2 regions of the Weissella coleopterorum genome follow, and region 2 is predicted to be linked to the other one. Evidence: predicted binding sites of a transcription regulator. Region 2 holds the regulator's gene; the other holds the start of a gene.
What was found. The regulator HrcA, encoded in region 2, represses chaperone genes, less so after heat shock. The targets are predictions, from matches to a motif close to TTAGCACTCNNNNNNNNNGAGTGCTAA.

Region 1: G7084_RS07405 (ATP-dependent Clp protease ATP-binding subunit) is a predicted target of HrcA. The motif match lies at 6,014-6,040, and genes of this name have one in related genera.

Annotation. Positions count from the first base shown of each region.
Region 1 is NZ_CP049888.1:1,461,088-1,470,918, forward strand. Features, by position in the region: gene gltX (glutamate--tRNA ligase) at 1-126, opposite strand, end outside; gene G7084_RS07385 (PIN/TRAM domain-containing protein) at 204-1,328, opposite strand; gene radA (DNA repair protein RadA) at 1,358-2,728, opposite strand; gene G7084_RS07395 (dCTP deaminase/dUTPase family protein) at 2,731-3,270, opposite strand; gene G7084_RS07400 (GNAT family N-acetyltransferase) at 3,432-3,728, opposite strand; gene G7084_RS07405 (ATP-dependent Clp protease ATP-binding subunit) at 3,843-5,909, opposite strand; gene rpmF (50S ribosomal protein L32) at 6,210-6,383, opposite strand; gene G7084_RS07415 (sugar O-acetyltransferase) at 6,570-7,190, opposite strand; gene larD (D/L-lactic acid transporter LarD) at 7,292-8,005, opposite strand; gene larE (ATP-dependent sacrificial sulfur transferase LarE) at 8,141-8,971, opposite strand; gene larC (nickel pincer cofactor biosynthesis protein LarC) at 8,974-9,831, opposite strand, start outside.
Region 2 is NZ_CP049888.1:1,040,190-1,050,020, reverse strand. Features, by position in the region: gene G7084_RS05395 (YeiH family protein) at 1-7, shown strand, start outside; gene G7084_RS05390 (GGDEF domain-containing protein) at 213-1,421, shown strand; gene G7084_RS05385 (C40 family peptidase) at 1,519-2,406, opposite strand; gene G7084_RS05380 (heavy metal-binding domain-containing protein) at 2,612-2,953, opposite strand; gene dnaG (DNA primase) at 3,190-4,983, shown strand; gene rpoD (RNA polymerase sigma factor RpoD) at 5,014-6,147, shown strand; gene hrcA (heat-inducible transcriptional repressor HrcA) at 6,492-7,514, shown strand; gene grpE (nucleotide exchange factor GrpE) at 7,530-8,120, shown strand; gene dnaK (molecular chaperone DnaK) at 8,162-9,831, shown strand, end outside.

The sequences.
Region 1 (9,831 bases), 420 kb from region 2:
TTCACCGTTAAAATGCCGCGCAAACAACCAATTAAACAAAGCTGTTCGCGTATTTCCAATGTGTAAATAACCCGTTGGTGAAGGGGCATATCGTACCCGTACTTTTTTATCTGTGGCTTCAGTCATTCCATTCTACCTTCTTTAATTAATTTTTTAATAATCTCAACAATTTCCAAAACAATATTAATTTACGCTATTCACGCTTACTTTTCAAGCGCAACCGTCGCCAAATAATCACCAAAGATCATGCGACCGGCGTCAGTTTGCAAGCTGGACGTAACTTCTACTTTAACGTGTTGTTGTAGATGTTTTTTCCCATCCTCTACCACTACCATGGTTCCATCATCTAAATAACCAATTGCTTGCTGGCGTTCCCGCCCATTCTTGACCAAAACTACCTGTAATTGATCGCCAACCGCTACTTGGGCACGTAAAGCACTGGCTAACGCGTTCAAATTCAAAACCTCAACATTTTGAAATGTGGTGACCTTATTTAGGTTATAATCATTGGTCACCAAAACACCACCCAATTCCTGTGCGAGCCGAATTAATTTTTCATCGACCTCTTTAATATCCTCATAGTCACCGTCCCACATTTCAAGAGGGATCGTCTGTGTATCACGCAACTCATTTAAGATATCTAAGCCCCGCCGTCCGCGGACTCGTTTTAACGGTTCACCTGCATCTGCAATGTATTGTAATTCATACAAGACAAAATTTGGCACTAATAACGTTCCTTCAATCCAACCCGTCTTGACTAATTCCAAAATACGACCATCAATCAAAATATTAGTATCTAAAATTTTATAATGATGAAAATTAGCTTCATCCAGTGGTTCATTGACGATGGTTTCTTCAGAATTCCCTCGCGTTGATCGAATCCGAAGGCGTGACATTAGACTTGTCATGAAGTGATAAACTTCATCCATTCTTCCCGTCCCAATACGATAACCCAAATAACCTAAAACAATCATGGCCAACAATGGGATTCCAGTATTGAAGAATAGGTTAGGAATACTCCGTAGAGGTGCCGTTGCTAAGAAAGCGAGCGCCAACCCAATAATTGTTCCTAAACTCCCCAATAATAATTTAAGTGGTGGCTCTTCCGTTAAGGTTTGTTCCACCCCCCTTAGCAAACGATCAAAAAATGACCATGTGAATAAACTCAATAGGTAAAAAATAATTGCACCAAGGATAAATCCTGAAACTGGATTATTGATCCATAAAATATGTGAATAACCTATTAAATTCCACAGGTCCGGTAGATAGGCAATTCCAAGTGCCCCACCACCGAGGATATACGCTAATTGAATAATTCTTTTGCGCATGTCAACTTCCTCCTATGTCTGTTTATTAACTAACTCAACGCCAGATCCAAGGCCTCACGGAGAGTCTTTACAGTAATTACTTGAATTCCTTCCACATGCAAGGTGTTCTTCAAACTATTTTTGGGAATAAAAATACGTTTGAAACCTAACTTATGTGCTTCAGTAATTCGTTCTTCAATATGGGGTACGCGCCGAATTTCACCGGTCAAACCAATTTCACCTACGAATGCATCCGTAAGGCGGGTCTCAGCTTCACGATAGCTTGAAGCAATCGCCACTGCCAAAGCTAGATCAACCGCTGGCTCATTCAGCTTAACACCCCCAGCCGCACGAACATACGCATCTTGGTTTTGTAACAACATGTTTGTGCGTTTTTCTAACACTGCCATGATTAATGATACTCGATTTCGATCAATTCCCGAACTAGTCCTTTGGGCGTTCCCAAAGACCGTCGGGGTCACCAGGGCCTGCAATTCCACTAAAATCGGTCGCGTTCCTTCAAGTGCAACCACTACCGCCGAACCAGTCGTCGCTTCCATCCGTTCCTCTAAGAACATTTCCGAAGGATTTAACACTTCTGTCAGGCCCTCTTGTTGCATTTCAAAGACACCCAACTCATTCGTTGATCCAAATCGATTTTTAACAGCCCGTAACAAGCGATAGCTTCGTTGATTATCACCTTCAAAATAGAGAACGGTATCCACCATGTGCTCAAGAATTTTGGGCCCGGCAATGGCCCCTTCTTTGGTTACGTGCCCTACCACAAAAATGGTGATCCCGTTCGTTTTGGCAATTTGAAGTAGCTCAGCAGTTGTTTCCCGAATTTGAGCCACCGAGCCAACCGCTGAATTGACATCTGGTTGTTGCATCGTTTGAATCGAATCAATAATCACATACTCAGGTCCATAATCATCAATGGCTTTTCGAATTTGCGTCATATCAGTCTCAGGATAAATCAAAAAATTATGATCATCTTCGACCCCTAATCGTTCGGCCCGCAGTTTAATTTGTGCGGCACTCTCTTCGCCGGAAACGTACAAAACCACGCCTTGACCAGCTAATTGACCTGAAACTTGGAGTAAAAGGGTCGACTTACCAATTCCCGGGTCACCACCAATCAGGACCATTGATCCGGGAACAATTCCACCCCCCAAAACACGATTAAATTCTTCAATTTTAGTTTTAACTCGTGGAACTTCTTCTAACGCAACTTGATTCAGTCGCTCAACTTTAGCCACTTGACCGGCTAAATTTACTCGATTTTTTCGATCAACTTTATCACTTGGTACAACTTCCTCCACCAAAGTGCCCCAAGCACCACAATTACTACAACGTCCTAAATAGCGTTGTGAAATGTCACCACAATTGGAACAAACAAAATGGGTTTTCGCTTTTGCCATCTTTAAACCCCCGTTGAACCAAAGCCATTTTGGCGAACATTCTTTTCGTCTTGAGCATCTTGATCAGTCACTAAATATTTCATGAAAATACCTTGCCCAATTCGCTCACCCTTTTTAATTTTCAGATCACGTAGACCAAAATTAGTCATTTGAATGAACAGTTCACCTTCGTTACTAGGATTATCTACATAATCAGCATCAATAATTCCCACCCCGTTAGGCAAGACTAATCCACGTTTTAATGGATTCGATGAACGATTGGCTACCATCAAATATTCGTCATCTTCTAAATAAACTTTCACTCCAGTTGGTACTAAAACTGGTTTAAAATCTTTATGAGCGCCTTGATACGCTTCATCAGTCACTCGATTTTGACGCCAAATTGACCAAATCACTTGTAGTACATTGTGCCGCCAAATTGATGGTACGACAAAATCTTCAGCAGCTTGAAAATCATACCCCGCAGCAAACTTAGTACTTCTTTGTGGTAATTTCAAATCGGCTTTTTGATACTTTTCAACAATTGCAAAGCTTCTCCCCATCATCAATCCTCCTAAATAAATTGTCTGTTTCTTATTATACCTAACTTTAACCAAAATAATGTTATCTATCTCAGATTTTAAGATTTAATAAAATATATATCGCCTGCTATTTTAAAAATAATAAAGCGTCCTCCTAAAAGGACGCTTAAATAGTATTAAATTTACACTAAAGGCATACCATCATGCCACTCGATTTTTTGATACTCCGGCGTAACAAAGAACTTCTTTTTAGCATACGAACACACCGGTCGTAATAACTTATGCTCTTGCTGTGCCATCTCAAAAAGTTGCGTCAACATGGCACCAGCAACTCCTTGGCCCCGCAATTGTACAGCAACATTGGTCGAATCAATCGACCAAACTCGTCCATCTTCAATAACCGAGAAAATTAGCTCAGCATCTATTTCTCCCTGCTCGTTACGGTGAAGTAAGCGTCCTGGTTCAATTTCAAATTCCATTTCACACCACCTTTCAAAACAGGAAAGTCATCCGAACTTGAATTAATTAAATTTCAAATTAAAGCTATTTTCTTACATAACTAATATTTAATAATCTAAACACAACCAAGTTAATTATTTTTTAGCACTCTCAATAACAATTTTATCATCTTTTAAGTGTGCTACTAGCTCATGTTCTGTTGGATGATCCAAATAGAAGTCGGCAATCTGGTCTTCTAATTGTTCTTGAATCACTCGACGTAATGGTCGCGCCCCCATTGCGGGATCATAACCTAAATCGACCAACTTAGCTTGAACTTTCTCATCAACCTCAATGGTCAATCCCGTTGGGGCAATCATTTGATTCATATCTGTTAACATCAATCGTACAATCTTCATCAAGTCTGACTTAGTCAACGCATTAAATTCTACAATACCATCAAATCGATTCAAGAATTCAGGTTTAAAGTATGGTGCAAGACGATCCATCAGCTTAATTTCAGATTCATCTTCTGAAACATGATTTTGCGTTCCAGCGTTTGAAGTCATAATAATAATTGTATCTTTAAATGATACTGTATGCCCTTGGGCATCAGTCAAACGCCCATCATCGAGAATTTGTAAGAACATATTCATTACATCAGGATGTGCTTTTTCCACCTCATCTAGCAAAATCAATGAGTAAGGATGCCGCCGAACAGCTTCTGTTAATTGACCCGCCTCTTCATAACCAATATAACCGGCAGGCGCTCCGATCAACTTAGAGACACTATGTTTTTCCATATATTCCGACATATCAAATCGAATTAGACTATCAGTTGTTCCAAATAATTCTTTAGCTAATTGTTTAGCAGTTTCAGTCTTACCAACTCCAGTTGGACCAACAAATAAGAAGCTTCCAATTGGTCGATTGGCTTTATTAAAGCCCACCCGATTCCGTCGAATGGCCCGCGCTACCTTCTTAGTAGCCTCAGTTTGACCAATCACGTGATCCGCTAGATTATCCGCTAAGTTTTGTAATTGCTTTTGTTCGGCATTCTGTAAATCACCAACTGGAATCCCTGTCTTTTCTTCAACAATTTTTTGAATGTCATCAACCCCAATTGTCTGCACTTGACTATCAACAGGTTGCGAATCATGCGCCGCTTGCTTCTGGCGGTTGAGTTGTTCTACCTGTGCCTTCCAATAACCGGCCTTTTCATAATCTTCTGCATCAATTGACTGTTGTTTCATATCTTCTGCATATTTAATTTGATTTTCTAATTTCTTTGGATCATCCACCTTAATCGCTAAGTTTTTTCGGGAACCTGCTTCATCCATTAAGTCAATGGCTTTATCTGGTAAGAAGCGCTCAGGGATGTACCGGTCTGACAGCTCCACTGCAGCCTTTAAAGCATCATCGCTATATTTAACCTTATGATAATCTTCATAACGTCCTCGAATTCCTTCCAAAATTTGAAGCGCTTCTTCTGCACTAGGTTCATCAACTTGAACCGTTTGGAAACGTCGTGCAATCGCCGCATCCTTCTCAATTTGTCGATATTCATTTAATGTAGTTGCTCCAATTAATTGGAATTCACCACGAGCTAATGCTGGCTTCAAAATATTTCCAGCGTCCATTCCACCTTCACCGGCGGAACCAGCTCCCATAATTTCATGGATTTCATCAATAAACAAAACAACATCTTCACGTTTTGTAACTTCTTCCATTAGCTTTTGCATTCGTTCTTCAAATTGTCCACGTACACCAGTCCCTTGCACCATTGAAACAACATCTAAACGTATTACTTCTTTACCCTGTAATTTAACGGGAACTTGTCCATCAACGATTGCTTGTGCTAAGCCCTCAACAACTGCAGTCTTACCAACTCCAGCCTCTCCGATCAAAACGGGATTATTTTTCGTCCGTCGATTCAAAATTTCAATCACTCGTTGAATTTCATCATCACGACCAATTACTGGATCAAATTTACCTTTACGAGCCATTTCGGTCATATTAATTCCAAACTGTTCTAATAAACCTTCATTTTGTTGATTTTCAGCCACTTCAGCCTGTCGTTGCCGACTAGCTTGTTCTTGTGCTGCTCGTTGCATCTGCGCCCGCTGCATTTGCGCTCGTTGCCGTGCTGTGTCATTGGTTCCGTTCATCGCATTAAAAATATCATCAAAATTCGAGAAACTAAATGGGTCATAATTTGCCATATTGTATATCCTCCTATTTTTAAATTATTCTTATGAGTTTAAAGGTCACCGCGTTCACATACTTTAATTTTAATTTTGACCTTTCCTAACCTTACATGATTATTTTAGCACTATACCATATAGAGTGCAAGTCATTTTACGGAATTTCTAATGTTTTTCTGTGTTAAATAACATTTTGTTATAATCTTATTTTAATATATTTTTTTGACCATGTCACATTTTTCATCGTTAATACCAACAAAAAAAGCTGACGAATTAAAAATTCATCAGCTCTTCTATCTTTTAAATTATCAACTAAAATTACTTAGTTTCGATAACTTGCTTACCCTTATATGAACCATCAGCGGCTACGTGGTGGTTACGTACGTAAACACCATTTTCGTTCATGTGGATTGCAGTGGTTTGGATTCCACCGCGTCCTCCACGACGTGAACGCTTCTTAGCCTTTGAAGTTTTATGTGTTGGAACTGCCATAGTTGTATCCTCCTTTTTACGCTACCAAGCCTAAACTGAGGAGGCAGCATTAATTAATAATCGATTATTTTTCAACTGTTCTAATTTACATGTTTTTTTATATTTTGTCAAGATAACAATCAACAAAAAAGCTATAACTGAACATCACTTATCCCATTCTAACATGGTTAATTCAACATTCAACCCTCATTCCTGAATTTTGGGCATTTGTTTGATGACACGGGCTGGATTTCCGGCCGCCATGGTATGACTTGGGATATCTTTGGTAACCACACTCCCAGCTCCAATCACTACATTATCGCCAATTGTGACACCCGGCAAAACAATTACCGATCCACCAAACCAGCAATCATCTCCAATTTTAATCGGTAAGTCATATTGCCAACCTGCCCGACGGAGCTTCGGATTTGAAGGGTGATGATTCGGCGTATACAATTGACAATTTGGACCGATAAAACAATCTTGGCCGATAGTTACTTGCCCAGCACTTAAAATCTGTAAATTTGCATTTATAAACGTCCGCGAACCCACTGATAATTTTTCAGGGTATTCGATTGAATTAATCGGAAAATATATATCAACATCTGCGGCAAGATGCGGCAAAAACTGACGTAATTGGTCGGTCGCTTTGCGATCATCTTCAATCGCTATTTGGTTAATTTTTTGAATCTGTTGGGCACTTTTTTTAACGATCGCTTGTAACTGTGGTTCATGACCATACTGGTACCAATCACCATCATCAACCTTTTTAAAAACATCTTTTTGCATTAATTTTTTAACATCAGGATCTTGCATGTGTTTATTCATCTGGATAAATTATCTCCTAATTTATTTATACGAACAAATTATAGCATATTCGAGAGTCCATGTATGCGCTTAAATTAAATACTGTCTTGATTTATAAAAATTTAGATAGATAAAAAATATTTAACAAATAATGCCGCTACTGCTGCGCCCAAGAATGGTGCGATTCCAGGAACGATAACTCCATATTGCCAATCAGATTCAGCTTTATTTTTAATAGGTAGCAACCGATGCGCAATTCGAGGACCCATATCACGCGCTAAATTCATCGCAAATCCCGTTGGCCCCCCCAAACCCATTCCGATGGCCCAGACCAATAAACCAACGCCAATCGGTGTGACGCCTGGAACCTTAATCTGTGAAATCGCAAAAATACCAGTAATAAAAACAAAGGTAGCAAAGAATTCTACGAAAAAATTCCGGGGTAAATTACGAATGGCCGGTGCCGTTGAAAACATATTCCGAATCACATTAGGGTCAATTTTATCTTCCGAAGAGCGAAATTGATCGGCATACATCACCCAGACAATCATCGAACCAATAACCCCACCGAGAACTTCAGCAATCGAATATGGTACCAAATCCGACCAAGGTAACAAACCCAAAATATTTTGAGCTAAGACCATGGCTGGATTCATACAACCCCCTCCAAAAATAAACAGGGCAACGGAAATTCCAAATCCCCAGGTGGTGATCGCAAATAAATGTCCAGAACCGTGATATTTAGTATCATTCAAGACGGTATCTGCATGAACGCCAACTCCAAAAACAACCATGAGTGCAGTGCTTAAAAACTCCGCAAATAAACTGTGCAACATACCAAAAACTCCTTTTCTATCAACTCATCAACTTGAAACGATCAGCCTTAAACCCATTAAGCTTCAATGCAATGACACCCACATGAACACCTCAAGCTTGATTCCATCTCGGTTTCATCTTGATATCTCATAATGCTAATCTACCAAAGCGTTTTTCACTTCATTTGATAATTGATCATTCATACGCCCCGACTTAAATCCTTGTAGATCAACAGTCACAAACTGATAGCCATATTCTTTTAATTGCGCATTAATTTGGCCTGCTTGTTGAATCAATTCATTTACCTGTGTCAAAGGCACCTCAATTCGAGCAGTTAAATCTTGCACTCGTACCCGTACGGTTGCGAACCCCAAACTTCGCAAAAAGGCTTCAGCTTGCTTCAAACGTTCAATCGCCACCACGGTCAACTCAGTATTATATGGGAACCGTGATGAGACAGAACAAGAAGCGACCTTATTCCAATTTTTCAAACCCAATTGTGTCGCCAAATTACGGACATCACTTTTATAAAAATCAGCTGCTTGAAGTAATGAGATCGCCCCTTCCTCATCACGAGCCCGTAATCCGGGACGAAAGTCCTGTTGATCATCCATGATCATCCCGTCTAATACAGCATCAACTTGTTCTTCTTTAGCAATTTCATTAAGCCGTTGGTAAAATAATTTTTTCATCCAATACCATGATGTTGGTTTATTATATTTAATGGATTCATTCGTTAAGTAATCAATTTCCGTCTGAATTACTTCCACCCCCATCGTCTTTCCCAATCCGACCGCCTGATCAAATTCGACCTGGGTAAATAACACTGAATTTGCTACGACCGCCTTAACGTTTTGGGTGCCTAAAGTATCCACCGCTAGTTTTAATACCAGCGTTGAATCAATCCCTCCTGAAAAAGCTACTAATACTTTTTTTGACTCTTTTAACATACTTATAACTTGATTTTGTTTATCTAAAATATTCATTTTTAAAGCTCCCTGTACTTATCTTGCTTGATTTGTTGCATTACTATTTGCTTAACTTTAGTTAACGTTAGATGATGTTTTTCAGCGATCTGATTTATATCATCAAATTCAAAACTGAATTTCTCAATACCGTGATATGTAAAATTTTTAACCTGAACCAGCCCCAAAGTGGTTTCAATCTGTTCAAAGGAACGTTCCATCATGGCCCGTTGCATATTTTGCCACCGAACTCCCACCGTGGACGTTTTTCTAAATAATAATTCGATTACGCTATTTTGGAGGCGGGCAGGAAGAATAACAGTTAGTTCATAAGCCGGCCGATTCTTTTTCATAAAAATGGGCGTGCAAAAGACATCATAGACACCTAAATTCATTAAATGGTTTGTGATCGCCCCGATCGCTTCACCCGTTTCATCATCTAAATTCGTATGCAATTCTAATACCGCATCGCTCTGCCTTTGTTGAATCTTTTTACTCATTTTGGAATCAAACAAACTAATCCGTAGCGCGTTTAATGCTCCAGTTTCTCGACTCCCAAATCCATAGCCTACGCCCAGTAAAATCATATCCTGCGGTTGCGGTCCAAATTCATTCACTAAAAATTTAAGTAACGCCAGCCCCGTGGGGGTAACTAATTCCGTCTTTACATCAGCACGTTGACGCATTGGCAAATCGGCTCCCTGGCGTAAGATCATGACTGCGGGAACTGGAACGGGCATCATTCCATGCGCTACCTGGATTAATCCCGTCCCATCATAAATTTCACCACAGACAATCTGATCAACCTCTAACATTTCAATGGCAATTAAAGTTCCAACAATATCCACGATCGAATCTACAGCGCCCACTTCATGAAAGTG
Region 2 (9,831 bases):
TTATTAAGAATTTGATGACGATGGTGGAGTGATTTTCCACCGTCGTTTTTAATTTATTTATAATAAAAATAAGATACTATTAATTAACACCAAAAATTGTAGATATTAATGCAAAATCTGGAAAAAATATAGCAAACATTAAACTATAATAAATTGTTATGTGACTTATTTAAACTATTTCTAATAAAAATTGAAAAAAGGAGGATAAATTTATGTTAAATAATATGTTGGTTACCGCCAATCAATTTTTTGATGTTTTTATTCATGTTTTTAATGCCTCCAGTTTCGAAGGTTTGTTTATTGTTTTTGGGTTAATCATAATTTGTTATATTGCGGTGGGGATGTTGGATGATAATTTTTTTCAAAATCGGGCATTACAAAAAAGAACTGCAATGATTGTCGGTTTTGTTCCGTTGATCGCAGTTCTATTCCTACAACTTTACTGGATGGCAACCAAAGCAGACAAGTTAAGTTTGTACGAATCAAATCTACAGCTTGTTTTGATTTTTTACTTCTTACTCATGTTTAATACTAAAATCCAGGTTTATGTGGATAGTGCTTTGGCGATTGTATTAACGGGGATTTTTATCTTGGATAGTCCTGATTATATCTCTGGATCAAGCCTCTTTATTGGTCTAGTTGGTCTCATCCTGATTATTATAACGATGTACATCATTCAAAAATATGCTCAAAAAATTGTGGAAAGTTGGTTACTTCAAGTGACCGCTGTCTTATTTTTTGCTAATGCTTGGTGGCTAATGTTGAGTTTGTCAGAGGACGTTAGTATTATGTTATACATCGCCTTAGTTTTGAAATTTATTTTCTTTATCAGTATTATTTTGGGAATCAATCAGATTATCGTTAGGCGTTGGCAAAAGTATCAACAAATGATGGATGAATTAAATAAAGACTTTTTAACAGGTATTTTCAATCGCGAGGCTTTTGACGAAGATTTTACAACCTTGTTTATAGAGAGCAATCAAACAAATTTTGATTGGACCTTTATTATGTTTGATATTGATAATTTCAAATCATTTAATGACAATTATGGCCATTTAATGGGCGATGAAGTTCTAAAGGAAGTTACTAAGACGGTACAAGAAACTTTAAATCATAGTTATATTGGCGGAAAGTTATATCGCTTAGGTGGAGAAGAGTTTGGTATCTTGATCCGAAAACAAGATCATGAACGAATTGAACAATTAGTTCGCCAGATTGGGTCAGAAATTCATTCGATTGATATTAAACGAGCTGAATTTGATGTGCGTTTATCAATTTCCATGGGAATGACGATGTTTCGAGCTGATTCAGATGCAAATGTACGCCAAATTTATGATCGGGCTGATGGATTTGTATATTATTCGAAGCAACATGGTAAAGATGCACTCACAGATGAAGGTAATTTAATTCATTTTGAATAAATCAATAAAAAGCTTTTAATCTAGTTAATTTAAAAACTAGCATTAAAAGCTTTTTTAATTTGGATGAATTAAGTTAAGTAATTTTAGAAACCTGGCACTAAACTTCACGTTGAACATAACCAGGCTTAAATAATGCTTCCCACGTTAATGTTGAAGAAGTCTTAGGATTAACAAGTTGATTAAGCCGCGTAATCGTCACACCGTTTTGTGAAGCCGCATCGTGGAGAATAAAGTTCCCGCCTAAATAAATGGCAACATGCTGGCGCTCTTCCGAGTATCCATCAGGTGTCACTAGGAGGTCTCCTCGTTCCTTGGTATCCCAAGTATGGGAAGTCCCAGTTGTGGCAAGTAGGGAAGTTCTAGTATAAGCCTGAACTACAAGTGGTTGTCCGGCTTTGCGATAGAACCAAGATACAAACGAGGAACAATCAAAACGATTTTTAGCAATATCAGATTGCGTCCGACCACCACCATAGACATATGGGCTCTTACCAACTAATTTAGAACCAGAGGAAATAACTTTTTCAATGATGGAATTGTCTGATTTCAAATTAGAGGCAACGTGTTCATAAGCCTGAATGGCATCATCAGATCCATCTTTGGTAAAGTAATAATAATTATCATCAAGCTTCTTCAAGCCATGCACCATTTCACCGTTATGTGTATTAAAATAGTACTGTTTATTATCTAGAGTTTGTAGCCCTGTCAGCTTTTTTTGAGTATCAGCATTTAAGAGATAAGTTTTAAAGTTGATGGTTTGTAACTCCACCTTGGTACCGTTAGCAAGGTGATACTGCTTAGAATCACCGTGAATGGTAAAGACCTGAAATTTAAATAGACAAAGCAACGCAATTAAGATTAATAGTAAGAAACCAATCCATTTAAAAAGAAGGTTCTTACGTTTAGATTTATGCTTTTTTTTCGGCCTCTTTTGAGGCTTTTTACTATACCGGGAACTTCTTGAGGGAAATGATTGACTGGTCATCAGAGACCTCCACTGAAATATTTATGAATGTTATCTATAAATAAATATATTAAACAAAATTAATTAATGGAAACTTAATTTAAATTCTAAAAATCTATTAATTATATAATTTACGGAATATTTACTAAATAAATTATATTAATAGATATATTAAAAAAACACAATCCTTTAATGGAAGATTAGCCGTTGGACCGGACCTGCCATTTTAATTATTAGTGGATGTTAAATTTTTAATTTTAACCGCTGTACCATAAGCAGTAACTGAATCGCCCATTGAAGCCGAAGATGAGTCGAAGCGGAACATGATGTCGGCGTCGGCGCCTAATTCTAGAGCATGTTTCCGCATTCTTTGAATAGCCTCTTCACGAGCAGTATCCTGAAGTTTAGTATAGCCTTTGATTTCTCCACCCACAACAGCTTTTAAAGCTTGACCTAAGCTGGAAAAGACGTTTCTTGAGCGGGTTGTTAACCCAAAGACCTCTCCTAAATTCGCAGTGATTTCATAATTAGCAATTTTTTCTGAAGTAACAACGATAATATTATTCAAAATAATCTCCTTTTAATAGCGTTCAATACGGCGGAATACTTGATATTGTTTGAATTAAAAAAAATGATGAAAAATTAAGGCGAGGCAACGGATTTAGCCGGTAGAAAATGTTGACAAAGTATGATGATAAATGTCATACTTAAGGTTGCTTATTTAGTGTAAAAAAATGAGGAGGGGTCATCATCGCAATCTCAATTCCAGATGAGTTAGTCGAAAATATTCGGCAAAGTGTCAACATTGTTGATGTGGTTAGTCCATATGTTGCTTTAAAAAAACAAGGACGCAATCTCTTTGGTCGTTGCCCCTGGCATGAAGAACGTACGCCATCATTTTCTGTCAATGAGGAAAAGCAGATTTTTCACTGTTTTTCTTGCGGGCGAGGTGGCAATGCCTTTACATTTTTAATGGAAAAAGAAGAGTTATCATTTCCACAAGCAGTGGCTAAGGTTGCTGATTTAACGGGAATAGCGCTCGATACTGCGTACACAGCGACACAAGATGAAAAAGTTCAAATTCCCCAACGTCAACGCGATCTCTTAGCATTGTATGAAGAGGCAACTAAATTTTACCATTATTTGTTAGTCAATGCTGCGTCTGGCGAAACAGCGCTACAATATCTCCATCAACGCGGACTCGACGATAATACGATCGATGCGTATATGCTAGGATATGCCCCAGAAGAAGATGCACTTTACAATTATTTTAATGAAAAAAAGATTGATTACCAGTTGATGCGAGAGTCGGAGCTCTTTATTGTTTGGGATGATGGTAGCTTGCATGATCGATTTGTTGATCGGGTCTTATTTACGATTAGAAATAAGGGCGGCGCGCCAATTGCTTTTTCAGGACGTCGTATGTCAAGTGATGACACCATCGCAAAGTATATGAATAGCCCGGAGAGTGTCCTCTTTGATAAATCGGAAGAACTATTTAATTTTGACCTAGCTAAGACGACTATTAAAAAAAGTAAAGTTGTAATCTTGTTTGAAGGATTTATGGATGTTATCGCAGCTTTTCAGGCGGGAATTCACAATGGGGTTGCATCAATGGGAACGAGCTTGACAAAAGCTCAGGTTCGGCGACTGAATCAAAATGCAGAAGAAATTCATGTGGCCTATGACTCTGATGCAGCGGGTCAAGCAGCCACCCATCGGGCGATTGAACTGATTGATCAAAATAGTTCATTAAAAACTAAAATTATTCATATCCCAGACAACCAAGATCCGGATGAATATTTACGAAGTCAAGGGATTGATGCGTTTCAAGAAGTTTTAACTCGTAATTTAGAAGATCCGGTCGCATTTAATTTGAATTATCTACGTCAAGATTTTGATTTGAGTAACCAAGGAGATATTTTTAATTATCTTGAGCAGGTTTTACCAACTTTAGCGCAGGTTAAAGAACCATTAGTGCGGCAAACTTTTGTTCAACAATTAGCGACGGAATTTAACGTTAGTAGTTCAGGTTTGGAAGAACAATTACGTAGTTTAATGTTACAAAAACAAGTGATTAAAAGAGGCCCTGAGTCATATATTGAACCGGAACAGGTTATAGTAGACCGACCGACGTTGTTCGAAAGACCCGCCTTATCACGAGTGGAGCAAGCTGAGCAAATTTTACTGACTTGGATGTTGAAACGCCAAGATGCGTGGTTAAAAGTAACTAGTAGTTCGGATTTTCATTTTGTTGATGTCATTTATGAAACGCTGTTCTTATTAGCAGATGGATTTAAACAAAAAAAACAAATTCAAGAAATCAAAGATTGGGCGGAATTTATGGATTTCGTCAAGGAGCCAGAACTGGTTCGCGTGCTTTCGCAGTTGAATCAAATTGACGATGCATTGATGCAAGATCTTGAACAAGTGGATGAGTATGTTAGCGTACTTTTAAATCAGGCACCATTGGAAGAGAAGATTAAACAAAAACAGCGAGAATTATTAGAAGCGAAACAAGTTCATAATGAAGTTTTGGCCACACAGTTAAGTTTTGAGGTGCTAACTTTATTACGGGAAAAACAAGCTAAACAATAATTATTTTTGTCAAATTAAGGAGTATATAGTATGCCAAAAAAAGTAGAGCAAACTGATGTGGAATTCGATCAAAAAGGCTTTGATAAAGCAATCAAGGATTTGGTTAAAGACTACAAAAAAGCAACGTCAATTAAAGAAGATGAGTTACATGAAACTTTAGTTAAACGTTGGAATTTAAATGCACCGCAAATTGATGAATTATATGATAAAGTGGAAGCGGCTGGGATCTCAATTGTTGATGAACAAGGTGAGCCAGCCGCGCGTGCTTTGAATAATCAAAAAAATGCCTTAAGTGAAAAAGAATTAAAACAAGCTGCTGAAGCTCCGACTGGTATTAAGATTAATGACCCGGTCCGGATGTACCTTAAAGAAATTGGTCGGGTAAGTTTGCTAACCGGTGAAGAAGAGGTGGCATTGGCTGAGCGGATTGAAGATGGGGACGCCAGTGCGAAGCAAGAATTGGCTGAAGCAAACTTACGTTTAGTTGTTTCGATTGCCAAACGTTATGTCGGTCGTGGAATGCAATTTTTAGATTTAATTCAAGAAGGAAATATGGGATTGATGAAGGCCGTTGAAAAGTTTGATTACCGAAAAGGATTTAAATTTTCAACCTATGCAACATGGTGGATTCGTCAAGCTATTACCCGTGCAATTGCGGATCAAGCCCGAACGATCCGAATTCCTGTTCACATGGTTGAAACGATCAATAAATTGATTCGGATTCAACGTTCATTGCTATCTGATTTAGGACGTGAGCCAACGCCCGAAGAAATTGGGGCTGAAATGGATATTGCAACTGAAAAAGTTCGCGATATTTTGAAAATAGCTCAGGAACCAGTTTCATTGGAAACTCCGATTGGGGAAGAGGATGATTCTCATCTTGGCGATTTCATTGAAGATAATGAAGCAATCTCACCAGCAGATTCTGCGGCATATCAAATGTTGAAAGAGCAATTAGAGTCGGTCTTGGACACTTTAACGGACCGCGAAGAGAACGTCTTACGGCTTCGGTTTGGTTTAGAAGATGGTCGGACGCGAACTTTGGAAGAAGTTGGTAAGGTATTTGGGGTTACTCGAGAACGAATCCGACAAATTGAAGCAAAAGCGTTACGAAAGTTGCGCCATCCAACGCGTTCAAAGCAATTACGAGATTTCTTAGACTAAATTATTGTTCGTAATGTTACTGCGAACATTGAAGTTACAACTCAAATTAAAGCAACTTGCTTAAAGTGATTTTCATTTAGTGCTAAAATCTAAATGAATCCGGGAGCAAGTTGTTTTTTATAAGTTGATATTTTAAAGCAATTTTATTTCGGATGAGATCAAAAAAATTTAAAATATTAGAAGATGGGTAGACCTATTTCTTGGAAACCCTTAGAAATTAGCTCTTTTAGCACTCTTCAAATATAAGTGCTAAAAAGGTTGACATTCATTTTTAGACGTGTATTATTATAGATGTTAGCAAGAAGAAAGATCGAGTGCTAATAACCAAGAAAGGAAGAATTGCGATGTTAACAGAACGGCAAAGAATCATTTTAAATGCGATTATTGCTGATTACATCCGATTTGGAAAAGCTGTTGGCTCAAAAGCTTTGTTGGTTGATATAAATCTACCGGTTAGTTCGGCGACAATTCGAAATGAGATGGCACAGTTAGAAGGGCAGGGATTGATTCAAAAGGAACATACTTCTTCTGGACGAATCCCTTCTCAAGAGGGTTACCGTTATTATGTTGATTATTTAATGACGTCCCGTCGGTCTTCTCAAGAGGAACGGCAACAAATCTATCGCACCTTTAGTCGGAGATTTCAACAAGTTGATGATTTGTTAATTCAAGTTACCAAATTTATGGCGAATATCACAGGATATACCACCATTGCGTTGAAACCAGCTACCATTGATGTAAAACTTTCGGGCTTTCAACTGATTCCAATTGATGGGCAACAAATTATGGCGGTCTTGGTCACTAGTAATGGACAAACTGCCAGTCAAAGTTTCCGACTCCCTAAGGGAACATCGATTGAAGAATTAGAGATGATTGTCACGTATATTAATCATCAATTGGTTGGTCGTCCCATTCGAGAAGCACTACAGAGTTTAAGCGGTGATCTACCGCTAGACTTAGAACGAACAATTTGTTCGCCCCAAGCCTTCTTACAGTTGTTTGGAGATATGCTCTCGCAAGCTATTCAAGATAAGGTGTTTATTGGGGGGAGCTTGAATGTGATGGACTTTACGACTGATAACGATTTAAAGGATATTAAGGCGCTTTACCAATTGTTAGATGATCCAGAAGAAATGCATCGAATTATTGGCTCCGCAAATGAGGGTGTTTTCGTTCAGATTGGTGAAGAAAATACGAATGAAATTTTAAAACCTTATAGTTTAGTTTCAACGCGGTATCAAATTCCAATGCATGGCTTTGGAGAGTTGGCAATTTTAGGACCGACAAATATGCCCTACGCTAAAATCGTAACCATTTTGAATGAAGTACGCCAAGCAGTAGTAGAAGAATTACAAGAATATTATTAGAAAAGAGGTGTTGGTATGGCCGAAAATAAGGCGGAGCAAGCAACGTCAGTTGACGAAGAATTATTGGAAGCAGTTGATGAAACAGACCATCAAACTGATAGTGAAACAATTGCAACCGATGCTGATGTTTCTAATGATGAGAATTCGATCGACGTAGATCCGTTGCAAGAATTACAAGCAAAGTATGATGCATTGGAAGACAAGTATTTGCGAACTAATGCTGAAATGCAAAATATGCAAACTCGTTTTGCAAAAGAGCAAGCAATTTCATTAAAATATGCAAATCAAAAGTTAGCGAAAGATATTCTACCAGCGCTAGATAATTTGGAACGAGCAATTAATGTTGATGCTAATGATGAATCTGCTCAACAGATTAAAACTGGAGTAGAAATGGTTTACAAGACTTTGAATAGTGCATTGGCAGATAATGACATCAAAGCGGTCGGCGTAGTGGGGGAAGATTTTGATCCTGAAATACATCAATCGGTTCAAACTCAGCCCGCAGATGATCAGCATCCAGTTGATACGGTGGCGCAAGTTTTGCAAAAAGGTTACTTGTTAGCTGATCGAGTTGTACGACCAGCGATGGTTGTTGTTTATAACTAATTGTTAAAGATAAAATAAAAAAATAAATCGAGGTAATTAATATGTCAAAGATTATTGGTATTGATTTAGGAACTACAAATTCAGCTGTCGCAGTGATGGAGGGAGGAACTCCCAAGGTTATCACGAATCCTAATGGTGGACGGACAACGCCTTCTGTTGTTTCGTTTAAAAATGGTGAAAGTCAAGTTGGTGACACTGCTAAGCGTCAAGCCATGACAAACCCAGATACTATTGTGTCAATTAAGTCACACATGGGTGAAGATGGTTATAAGGTAACCGTGGCTGGAAAAGATTATTCTCCAGAAGAAGTTTCAGCGATGATTTTACAATATATCAAGCAATATGCTGAAGATTACTTAGGTGAGACAGTTGATAAGGCGGTTATTACCGTTCCAGCTTACTTCAATGATGCCCAACGTCAAGCTACTAAGAATGCCGGTAAGATTGCTGGTTTGGAAGTGGAACGTATCATCAACGAGCCCACTGCGGCAGCATTGGCGTATGGACTTGATGACTTGACTAAGGATGAAAAAGTCTTAGTATATGATCTTGGTGGTGGAACCTTTGACGTTTCTATCCTTGAATTAGGAGATGGAGTCTTTGAAGTTTTGTCAACGTCAGGAGATACACATCTTGGTGGTGATGACTTTGATGAAAAGGTAATTGATTGGTTAGCTGAAGACTTTAAGAACGAAAACGGAATTGATTTGAAGCAAGATGCTTTGGCAATGCAACGTTTGAAGGAAGCTGCTGAAGCGGCAAAGAAGACTTTGTCACAAGCTACTGAAGCGCAAATTGACTTACCATTTATTGCTTCATCAGATAATGGACCATTACACATTCAAACAACTTTGACTCGTGCTAAGTTTAACCAATTGACACGTGATCTTGTTGAGCGGACTAAGGCTTCAGTTGAAACAGCCTTGAAGGATGCTGGGTTATCAAATTCTGAGATTGATCAAGTAATCTTGAATGGTGGTTCAACTCGTATTCCAGCCGTTCAAGAATTCGTTAAGGATTTGACTGGTAAGGAGCCAAATCACTCAATTAACCCTGATGAAGCGGTTGCCTTAGGGGCAGCGGTACAAGGTGGAGTGATTACTGGTGATGTTAAGGATGTTGTTTTGCTTGACGTGACACCATTAACACTTGGAATTGAAACAATGGGTGGTGTCTTCACTAAGTTAATCGATCGTAATACAACGATCCCTACTTCAAAGTCACAAGTCTTCTCAACTGCTGCTGATAATCAACCAGCTGTTGATATTCATGTTTTGCAAGGTGAGCGTGCGATGTCTGCTGACAACAAAACATTGGGACGGTTCCAATTGACTGATATTCCGGCTGCTCCACGTGGAGTACCACAAATCGAAGTTAAGTTTGACATTGACCGAAACGGAATTGTAACTGTTTCTGCCAAGGATCTTGGAACACAAAAGGAACAAAAGATCACCATCCAAAACTCAGGATCATTATCTGATGAAGAGATTGAAAAGATGATGAATGATGCCAAGGCCAATGAAGAGGCTGACAAAAAGCGTAAAGAAGAAGTCGATTTGCGTAATGATGTCGATCAATTAATCTTCTCAGCTGAGAAGACTTTGGAAGATACAGGGGATAAGTTGTCAGCTGACGATAAAAAGCCGGTTGAAGATGCTTTGACCGAATTGAAGTCGGCTAAGGAAGCTGACGATTTGGACCAGATGACAGC